Regions from separate parts of the Streptomyces sp. NPDC055506 genome, predicted to be linked through region 1. Evidence: riboswitches for the same ligand, from Rfam matches in the RefSeq annotation. Region 1 holds a riboswitch; each other region holds the start of a gene.
The links. A riboswitch is a leader RNA that binds a small molecule or an ion and turns the genes downstream of it on or off. The one in region 1 is predicted to bind cobalamin.
Positions count from the first base shown of each region.

Region 2: it holds a riboswitch for cobalamin, as region 1 does, so the genes downstream of both, cobN (cobaltochelatase subunit CobN) here and ACWIF2_RS13410 (ribonucleoside-diphosphate reductase subunit alpha) in region 1, are expected to answer to the same signal.
Region 3: it holds a riboswitch for cobalamin, as region 1 does, so the genes downstream of both, ACWIF2_RS04305 (prenyltransferase/squalene oxidase repeat-containing protein) here and ACWIF2_RS13410 (ribonucleoside-diphosphate reductase subunit alpha) in region 1, are expected to answer to the same signal.

Region 1 is NZ_JBSHKH010000027.1:38,135-41,401, forward strand. It holds gene mctP (monocarboxylate uptake permease MctP) at 1-551, shown strand, start outside; gene ACWIF2_RS13405 (GNAT family N-acetyltransferase) at 632-1,138, shown strand; cobalamin riboswitch at 1,191-1,330, shown strand; gene ACWIF2_RS13410 (ribonucleoside-diphosphate reductase subunit alpha) at 1,454-3,267, shown strand, end outside.
Region 2 is NZ_JBSHKH010000237.1:2,204-5,470, forward strand. It holds gene cobN (cobaltochelatase subunit CobN) at 1-1,444, opposite strand, end outside; cobalamin riboswitch at 1,517-1,667, opposite strand; gene cobG (precorrin-3B synthase) at 1,712-2,998, shown strand; partial or broken gene ACWIF2_RS39890 (precorrin-8X methylmutase) at 3,012-3,267, shown strand, end outside.
Region 3 is NZ_JBSHKH010000006.1:84,658-87,924, forward strand. It holds gene ACWIF2_RS04295 (SAM-dependent methyltransferase) at 1-735, opposite strand, end outside; gene ACWIF2_RS04300 (phosphotransferase) at 778-1,446, opposite strand; cobalamin riboswitch at 1,489-1,630, shown strand; gene ACWIF2_RS04305 (prenyltransferase/squalene oxidase repeat-containing protein) at 1,740-2,948, shown strand; gene ACWIF2_RS04310 (SCO2322 family protein) at 2,945-3,267, shown strand, end outside.

The DNA of each region.
Region 1 (3,267 bases):
CGGCCGCGAACCTCTTCACCCGCAACATCTACAAGGACTTCCTCAAGCCGGACGCCACGCCGGCGCAGGAGACCAAGGTCTCCAAACTGGTCTCCCTGCTGGTGAAGGTGGGCGCGCTGGCCTTCGTCCTCACCATGGACAAGACCGTCGCCATCAACTTCCAGCTGCTCGGCGGCATCTGGATCCTGCAGACCTTCCCGGCCCTGGTCGGCGGCCTGTTCACCCGCTGGTTCCACCGCTGGGCACTGCTCGCGGGCTGGGCGGTCGGCATGATCTACGGCACGGCCGCCGCGTACGGGGTCGCCTCGCCGACCCAGAAGCACTTCGGCGGCTCCTCGAAGGAGATCCCCGGCATCGGCGAGATCGGCTACATCGGCCTCACGGCGTTCGTCCTGAACGTGGTGGTGACGGTGGTCCTCACCTTCGCCCTGAAGGCCCTCAAGGCCCCCGACGGCATCGACGAGACCAAGCCGGAGGACTACACGGCGGACGCGGGCGACCCCGGGGTGCAGGTGGAACTGCCGCCGGCCACGGCGGGCTCCGCCCACTAGAACGGACCGGGCACATACGCCCGCAGCGGGCCGCCGGTGATCAACCACACCGGCGGCCCGCTGTCGTACACACTCACGCCATGGACACCTTGATCCGGCGAGTGAAACCCACCGAGTACGGCCCCCTCGGCGAGTTGACGGCCCACGCCTACCTCGCCGACGGCCTTCTCGACTTCGGCGAGAGCGACGCGTACCTCCACGAACTGCGAGACGTCGCCAGACGCGCAGCCGCAGCCGACGTTCTGGTCGCCGTCGAGAACGACACCCTCCTCGGCGGCGTCACCTTCGTACCGTCCGGCGGCCCCATGGCCGACATAGCCGGCCCGGGAGAGGCCGAGATACGAATGCTCGCGGTCTCGCACGCCGCCCGCGGCCGCGGCACCGGCGAGGCCCTCGTATCCGCCTGCATCGACCGCGCACGGGCCACGCCCGGCTGCGTCCGCATCGTGCTGTCGACCCAGCGCACCATGCGCGCAGCCCACCGCATCTACGAACGCCTGGGTTTCACCCGCACTCCCGAGCGCGACTGGAACCCGATCCCGCACCTGGCGGACATCACTCTCCTCACCTACCAGTTGACGCTCTGAAACCAGCACGACACAACATCTGGGGGTGCCGCCCGAACCCGGCACAAGATGTATGCTCGTGCTCGCTGTCGCCGCAGGGGAATCCGGTGCGAATCCGGAACTGTCCCGCAACGGTGTACTTGTGCATGTCTGTTCCCAGAAACGTCATGCACGGGAGTCAGTCCGAGGACCTGCCGACAGCGCACCCGGCCGTCCGGCCGGGGTGCCCTGACGTCCGGGCCTCGTGGAATGGGCCGGTGGACGCGACGCCGTGTGCGCTCGTGTGCTGCCCCCTGCCCTGCGCGAGGCCCCTTGCCGAGCGAGGGAGAGCCCCACGTGACCATCGCGCCAGCCGAACCGGTCTCAGCTTCCGAAGAAGAGCACGACGGTCCCGGTGCCGCGCTGCTGCGGACCCTGACCGAGCTGACCGCCGATCTCCCCGACGCCGACCCCGGCCGGGTCGCCGCCGCCGCGCTGCGCGGGCGGTCCGCGCGGGCGGACGAGACGGAGCTGCGCGAGCTCGCGACGGAGTCGGCCGCCGGCCTCATCTCCGAGGACCCCGCCTACTCCCGGCTGGCCGCGCGCCTGCTGACGATCGGCATCCGCGAAGAGGCCGCCTCCCAGGGCGTCACGTCCTTCACCGAGTCCGTCGCGGTCGGCCACCGGGAGGGACTGATCGCCGACCGGACCGCCGAGTTCGTGCGCGTCCACGCCGCCCGGCTCGACGCGCTGATCGACCGGGCCGCCGACGACCGCTTCGGCTACTTCGGCCTGCGGACGCTGCACAGCCGCTACCTGCTCCGCCACCCGATCACCCGCAAGGTCGTCGAGACGCCCCAGCACTTCATGCTGCGCGTCGCCGCCGGGCTCGCCGAGGACGACACGGCACAGGCCGTCGACGAGGTCGCCGCGCTCTACGGGCTCATGAGCCGCCTCGACTACCTGCCCTCCTCCCCCACCCTCTTCAACTCCGGCACCCGGCACCCCCAGATGTCGTCCTGCTACCTCCTCGACTCCCCCAAGGACGAGCTGGACTCGATCTACGACCGGTACCACCAGGTGGCGCGGCTGTCGAAGCACGCGGGCGGCATCGGGCTGTCGTACTCCCGCATCCGTGCGCGCGGTTCGCTGATCCGCGGCACCAACGGCCACTCCAACGGCATCGTCCCGTTCCTGAAGACCCTCGACGCCTCGGTCGCCGCCGTGAACCAGGGCGGTCGCCGCAAGGGCGCGGCCGCGGTCTATCTGGAGACCTGGCACTCCGACATCGAGGAGTTCCTGGAGCTGCGCGACAACACCGGCGAGGACGCCCGCCGTACGCACAATCTGAACCTGGCGCACTGGGTGCCGGACGAGTTCATGCGGCGGGTGAACGCCGACGGGAAGTGGTCGCTGTTCTCCCCCGCGGACGTGCCCGAGCTGGTCGACCTGTACGGCGAGGAGTTCGACGCCGCGTACCGGGAGGCCGAGGCGAAGGGCCTGGCGAAGAAGACCCTGCCCGCCCGTGAGCTGTACGGCCGCATGATGCGCGCCCTGGCGCAGACCGGCAACGGCTGGATGACCTTCAAGGACGCCGCCAACCGCACCGCCAACCAGACGGCCGAGCCGGGCCACGTCGTCCACTCCTCCAACCTCTGCACGGAGATCCTGGAGGTCACCAGCGACGGGGAGACGGCGGTCTGCAACCTGGGCTCGGTCAACCTGGGTTCCTTTGTCGACACATCGACCGGCGATCTCGACTGGGAGCGGCTGGACGAGACCGTCCGTACGGCCGTCACGTTCCTCGACCGGGTCGTGGACATCAACTTCTACCCGACCGAGCAGGCGGGCCGCTCCAACGCCCGGTGGCGTCCGGTCGGCCTCGGGGCCATGGGCCTGCAGGACGTCTTCTTCAAGCTGCGCCTGCCCTTCGACTCGCCCGAGGCCAAGGCGCTCTCCACCCGTATCGCCGAGCGGATCATGCTCGCCGCGTACGAGGCCTCCGCCGACCTCGCCGAGCGCAACGGCCCGCTGCCGGCCTGGGAGAAGACCCGTACGGCCAGGGGCGTGCTGCACCCCGACCACTACGACGTGCAGCTGACCTGGCCCGAGCGCTGGGCGGCCCTGCGCGAGCGCATCGCCACGACCGGCATGCGCAACTCCCTGCTCCT
Region 2 (3,267 bases), on a different contig from region 1:
GCAGGTTGCCGAAGCGGAGGGCCGCGAGGACGATGTCGCCCTCCGGGTTGCGGCTGCGGTCGACGAACATCTCGCCCGGCGCCGGACCCCAGTGCTCCTCGACCGCCGTGCGCAGCTCCTCGGGGAGCGTGGCGTACCAGCGGCGGTAGTCGGCCGCCGGGATGCGCACCGGGTTGCGGGCCAGCTGCTCCTCGGTGAGCCAGTCCTGGTCGTGGCCGCCCGCGTCGATCAGCGCGCGGATCAGCTCGTCGCCGTCGCCGGAGGCCAGGCCCGGCACCTCGGCGTCCGTGCCGAAGTCGTAGCCCTCCTCGCGCAGTCGCCGCAGCAGGGCCACCGCGCTGGCGGGAGTGTCGAGGCCGACCGCGTTGCCGATGCGGGAGTGCTTGGTCGGGTAGGCAGACAGGACCAGCGCGAGGCGCTTGTCGGCGGGCCGGATGTGGCGGAGCCGGGCGTGGCGTACGGCGATTCCGGCGACACGGGCGGCGCGCTCCGGGTCGGCGATGTAGGCCGGGAGGCCGTCCTCGTCGATCTCCTTGAAGGAGAACGGGACGGTGATCAGGCGGCCGTCGAACTCGGGGACGGCGATCTGGCTGGCCGCGTCGAGCGGGGAGACGCCCTCGTCGTTCTCCTCCCAGGCGGCACGCGAACCCGTGAGGCACAGGGCCTGGAGGATCGGGACGTCCAGCTCGGTGAGCGCACCGGCGTCCCAGGACTCGTCATCACCGCCGGCCGAGGCCGCGGCGGGCTTGGTGCCACCCGCGGCGAGGACCGTGGTGATGATCGCGTCGGCCGAACGGAGTTCCTCGATCAGCTCGGGCTCGGGGGCGCGCAGGGAGGCGACGTACAGGGGCAGGGCCCGGCCGCCCCCGTCCTCGATCGCGTCGCACAGGGCGGCGACGAAAGCGGTGTTGCCGCTCATGTGGTGGGCCCGGTAGTAGAGCACGGCGACGGTCGGACCGTCGGCGCCGTCGCGGGGCGTGCGCTCCAGCGGTCCCCAGGTGGGTGCCGCCGCCGGAGCCTCGAAGCCGTGGCCGGTCAGCAGGACCGTGTCGGAGAGGAAGCGGGCGAGCTGCTCCAGGTTGGCCGGGCCGCCGTGGGCGAGGTAGGCGTGCGCCTCGGCGGCGATGCCGACGGGGACGGTGGAGGCCTCCATCAGCTGAGCGTCCGGAGCCTGTTCGCCGGTGAGCACGACCACCGGGCGGCCGTCGGCCAGCAGCAGGTCGAGGCCGTCCTGCCAGGCCCGGATGCCGCCGAGGAGGCGTACGACGACCAGGTCGGTCCCGTCGAGGAGGCCGGGGAGGTCGTCGAGGGCGAGACGGGAGGGGTTCGCGAAACGGTAGGACACCGGGCCGGCGGCCGCGCGGGCGCTCAGCAGGTCAGTGTCGGACGTCGACAGGAGCAAGATGCGGGGGTGCGGGGGTCGTCCCCCGGATGAATGCAGCATGCGGCGTCGGGCCTTCCTCGGGGTGTCCGCGCCCCGGGTGGTGTCGAAATGGGGTCTCCCCTGCTCGGGCGAAGCCGAGAGCCTGGGAAAGGGAGTTCCTGACTCGCCCGGCCGCATGGGCCGGACTCACAGTGGCGGGACCGCGCCGGACTCGCACCGGCTTCCTCCCCTGTCGCCGTCGTGGCGATGGCGGACCGGATGATCCGCCGCGATCATAGTAAGTGCCAGGGGAAGAGGGCACGGCATACACCAGGTGTGATGGTAGGTATGCTCGCCGCCATGTCCACGGCTGCCCAGCGCTCATCGACCCAGGCCACAGCGGTCCCACGCGACCGCGGTGACGCCTGTCCAGGGACGCTGCGGCTGCACGCGGCGGACGACGGAGCGCTCGCCCGCGTCCGGATTCCCGGTGGGGTGCTGACCGTTGCGCAGGCGCGGACGCTCGTGGACGTGGCCGAACGGCTGGGCGACGGAGACCTGCATCTGACCTCGCGCGGCAACGCGCAACTGCGCGGTCTGCCCGACGGATGCGCCGGGGAGCTGGCCGAGTTGCTGGACGCGGCCGGGTTGCTGCCCTCGCGTGGGCACGAGCGGGTGCGCAACATCGTGGCCTCGCCGCTGTCCGGTCTCGACGGGCGGGGTGTGCTGGACGTACGCCCCTGGCTGACGGCCCTGGACGCGGCGTTGTGCGCGAGCGAGGCGGCGCGGGACCTGTCGGGGCGTTTTCTGTTCGCGCTCGACGACGGACGCGGTGACGTGGCCGGACTCGGTGCCGATGTGACGGTACGGGCGACGGCGGACGGCGGCGCGGAACTCGCGCTCGGAGCGGCCGGGGAAGCGCTGCGCGTCGGTGTCGAGGTAGCGGCCCGGGCCGCGTTGACGGCCGCGGAGGTCTTCCTGGAGGCGGCGCGGACGAGTGGGGACCGCGTCTGGCGCGTGGATGAACTGCCCCTCTCCGGCGACGAGTTGCTCGACGCGGTCGGTCAGCGGCTACGGGCCGAGGGTGTCCGGCACGAGCGGCGCAGCCGGGAGACCGGCCGCACGGCCGGTCCGCCCCCGGGGCCCCACGGTGCCGGCCTCTCCGTGCACGTTCCCCTGGGACGGCTCTCGGCGCACCAGTGGCGGGAGCTGACGTACGTCGCCGCGGGTGAGCTGCGTCTCACCCCGTGGCGCGGTGTGGTTCTTCCCACACCCGGAACGGACCCGGACGAATCCCTCGCCCGCCTCGCCGCCACCGGCCTGGTCACCGACCCGGACTCCCCCTGGCTGCGCGTCGGTGCGTGTATCGGCAGTCCCGGCTGCGCCAAGTCGCGGGCGGACGTACGGACCGACGCGGCCGAGGCTCTCGACGCGATCGAGCCGGGCGGCCTCCCCTTGTACTGGTCCGGGTGCGAACGCCGCTGCGGACACCCCCGGGGCGACCGCGTCGACGTGGTCGCCGCTCCGGAAGGCGGCTACCTGCTCTCCACCGCCGTGAGCGGTCAGGAACCCCGGACCACCTCCCTGGACGCCCCTGCCCGACTCGCCTCCGCCCTGGCGGCGATCGCCTCATGACCCTGACGACGACATGACCCGTACGACGACCGAAGGCAGCGAGAAGAACACCGTGACCACGTACGACTACGAGAAGGACGGCCCGGCCATCTACCGCCAGTCCTTCGCCACCATCCGCGCGGAGGCGGACCTCACGGCCCTGCCCGCCGAGGTCAGCCAGGTCACGGTCCGGATGATCCACGCCTGCGGGATGGTCGACCTCGTACGGGACCTGGCCTACTCCCCGGCCGTCGTGGCCCGCGCCCGTGAGGCCCTGCGCGCCGGCGCGC
Region 3 (3,267 bases), on a different contig from region 1:
GCAGGACGTGACGCCCGGCTCCAGCAGCTCCAGGCCGTCGAAGTAGCGGGCGATCTGCTCGGGGCTGCGCAGGATGTACGGGATCGAGCCGCCGTCGTTGTACTGATTGATGGCCCGGAGGTAGTCCTCGCTGGTGTCGGTGGAGTCGTACTGCACCAGATAGCTGCCGGAAGGCAGCGCGTCCACCAGCTGCCGCACGATCTCGCGTGCCTCGTCGTGGTCCTCGATGTGGCCGAGGATGCCCATCAGCATGAGCGCGACGGGCTGGTCGAAGTCCAGCGTCTTACCGGCTTCCCGGACGATCGTGCTCGGCTTGCGCAGGTCGGCGTCGACGTAGTTGGTGACGCCCTCCGGTGTGCTGGTGAGCAGCGCGCGGGCGTGAGCCAGCACCAGGGGGTCGTTGTCGACGTAGACGATCCGGCTCTCCGGGGCCACCCGCTGGGCGATCTGGTGGGTGTTGTCCACGTTGGGCAGCCCGGTGCCGATGTCCAGGAACTGGCGGATGCCCTCTTCGGCGGCGAGATGGCGAACGGCGCGGGCGAGGAAGTAACGGGCGGCGCGCGCCCCGGTCTCGATCCCGGGGAAGATCTCCCGGAACGCGTCACCGGCCACACGGTCGACTTCGTAGTTGTCCTTCCCGCCCAGCCAGTAGTTCCAGATCCGCGCCGAGTGCGGAACCGAGGTGTCGATCTTGGAGAGCGGCTCCTGCTCGGAGTTCTCCACCTGCTCAGTCATGGACGCTCCTGCGTGTGGTCGTGGAGCTTCACGTTAACCGGTTTACCTCAGGGACAGGATCAACTCCTCAGCCGTGTCCAGCAGTTCGACCTCCGCCGGGCTCATCGTCGGATTGGAGGCGCGGCGGCGCAGGGCCTCCGTCAGGGCGGGCCGTGTGAGCGGGGACGGGTCCGCGAGAAGGGCGGCCAGCATGGTGCGAGCGGCCGGGGACAGGGGGTCGTCGGAGACCGCGGCCTGAGCGAGGATCACCGCCGAGGCCGCCCAGTCCAGCCCCGGGTCGCCCTCCTCCGTGTTGGACCAGTCGATGACGCGCGGCCCTTCGGGCGTGAGCATCACGTTCTCCGGGTGGAGGTCCAGGTGGAGGACGCGGGCCGCCGGATCGGTGGAGTGCAGGGCGGGGACGGTGTGCAGGTCGCGCAGGAGCCCGCCCAGGATCGAACCGGCCTCCGCCACCCCCAGCGTGCCCGCCAGGCAGGCCTGGAGCATGGTCGGGCCGGAGAGCCGCTCCATCACCAGGTCGGCGCGGGAGCCGGTCGGGCGCACCCGGGGAACCGGAAAGCCGTGGGCGCGCACATGCTCCATCACCGCGCCCTCCGCAGCCGCGTCTCCCCCGCCCTCCCGTTCGCGGCGCAGCACCCACCCCTCGTCGATCTCGTACACGTCGGCGCGGCGGCCCGAGCCGAGCAGTCGGCCTGGTGGTGTCGTCGGCATGGGCCGAAGCTACCCGCCCGTACGGTGCCCCTCGGCCCGTTTTGGACGTGCGGGTACAGTGAGCGGGTCGTCATCACACCCGTACAGGGGGAAGCCGGTGCAATTCCGGCGCTGACCCGCAACCGTGAACCGCCCGCCGAGGCAGGCGGTGAGCCGGATCGCCCCGTACGGTTCGTGACCGGCTCACGTGCCCGGCGCCCGTCGGTGCACGGCACCGTCGAGGTATACGGAGCCGAGCCGCCGGGGTGTCCCGTGCTGTCCGGCTCCCTCACAGGGAGAGGCACCCGCCGATCATGAACGTCCGCCGCAGCGCCGCGGTCCTGGCCGCCGCCACCGTGATCGGCGCCGCCACGCCGGCCGCCGCCGCACCGTCGCCGACTCCGTCCCAGGCGTTCCCCTCCGCCCTGTACGGGGACAAGGACCCGAAGTTCGACGGCGTCTGGCGCCAGTCGCTCGCCCTGCTGGCCCAGGACACGGTGGGTGTGAAGCCGGCCGCCAAGTCCGTCACGTGGCTGGAGCGTCAGCAGTGCGCGGACGGCGGGTTCGCCGCGTACCGTCCCGATCCCGCCGCCGCGTGCGATGCCAAGACCATGCTCGACACCAACGCCACGGCCGCCGCCGTCCAGGCCCTCGCCGCGCTCGGCGGACAGGACGCCGTCACCGGCAAGGCCGTCGGCTGGCTGAAGTCCGTCCAGAACGAGGACGGCGGCTGGGGCTACGCGCCCGGCGGCGCCAGCGACACCAACTCCACGTCCGTCGTCATAGGCGCGCTGACCGCCGTCGGCGAGAAGCCGGACCAGGTCGAGAAGGGCGGGAAGTCGCCCTACGACGCCCTGCTCGCACTCGCCCTCGGTTGCGACGACGGCGACGACGCGGGCGCCTTCGCCTTCCAGCCGGACAAGAAGGGCAAGCCGGCCGCCAACGCGGACGCCACAGCGGCGGGTGTGCTGGGCGCACTGGGCAAGGGCATGGTGGTGGAGGCGGGTAAGAAGTCCGACGCCACCTGTGCGGAGCCCGGTACGCCGGACCAAGCCGCCGCCAACGGTGCCGCCTACCTCACGAAGACCCTCGCCAAGGACGACGACCACCTCACCTCCGCCCTCGCCGGCGCGGACCCCCAGCCCGACCACGGCAACACCGCCGACGCGGTCGTGGCACTCGCCGCGCGGGGTGAGACGGAGCAGGCCCAGAAGTCCGTTCGGTGGCTGGAGAAGAACTCCGCCACCTGGGCCGAGCAGGGCGGTCCCGCCGCCTACGCCCAGCTGATCTTCGCCGCGCACGCGACGGGCGCGAACCCGCGCGACTTCGGCGGCACGGACCTGGTGAAGCAGCTCAACGCGACGGGCCCGGCCCCGCAGACGTCCGAGAAGACCGCGTCGGCGCAGGACAAGAGCGACTCGAAGTCGGACTTCTTCGGCGTCTGGTGGTACGTCGGGGTCTGCCTCGTCGCCGGTATCGGCATCGGCTTCCTCTTCACCGGCCGCAAGAGGCAGCAGTCGTGATTCGCCGGGCCGTTCTCCTCCTCCTGGCCTCGCTCCTGCTGTGCGCGGGCGCGGGCCAGGCCCAGGCCGCCGGCTACCGGTACTGGTCGTTCTGGGACCGCGAAGGCGACCGCTGGGTCTACGCCACCCAGGGCCCGTCCATGGCCCGCCCCTCGGACGGCGACGTCCAGGGCTTCCGCTTCGCGGTGAGCGAGGACTCCTCCGAGGCCGCCCGGCCGCGCGGCACGACCGACTTCGGGACCATCTGCTCGAAGACGCCCGCGCAGGACGGCAAGAAGCGGGTAGCGCTCGTCATCGACCCCGGCACGAAGTCGGACGC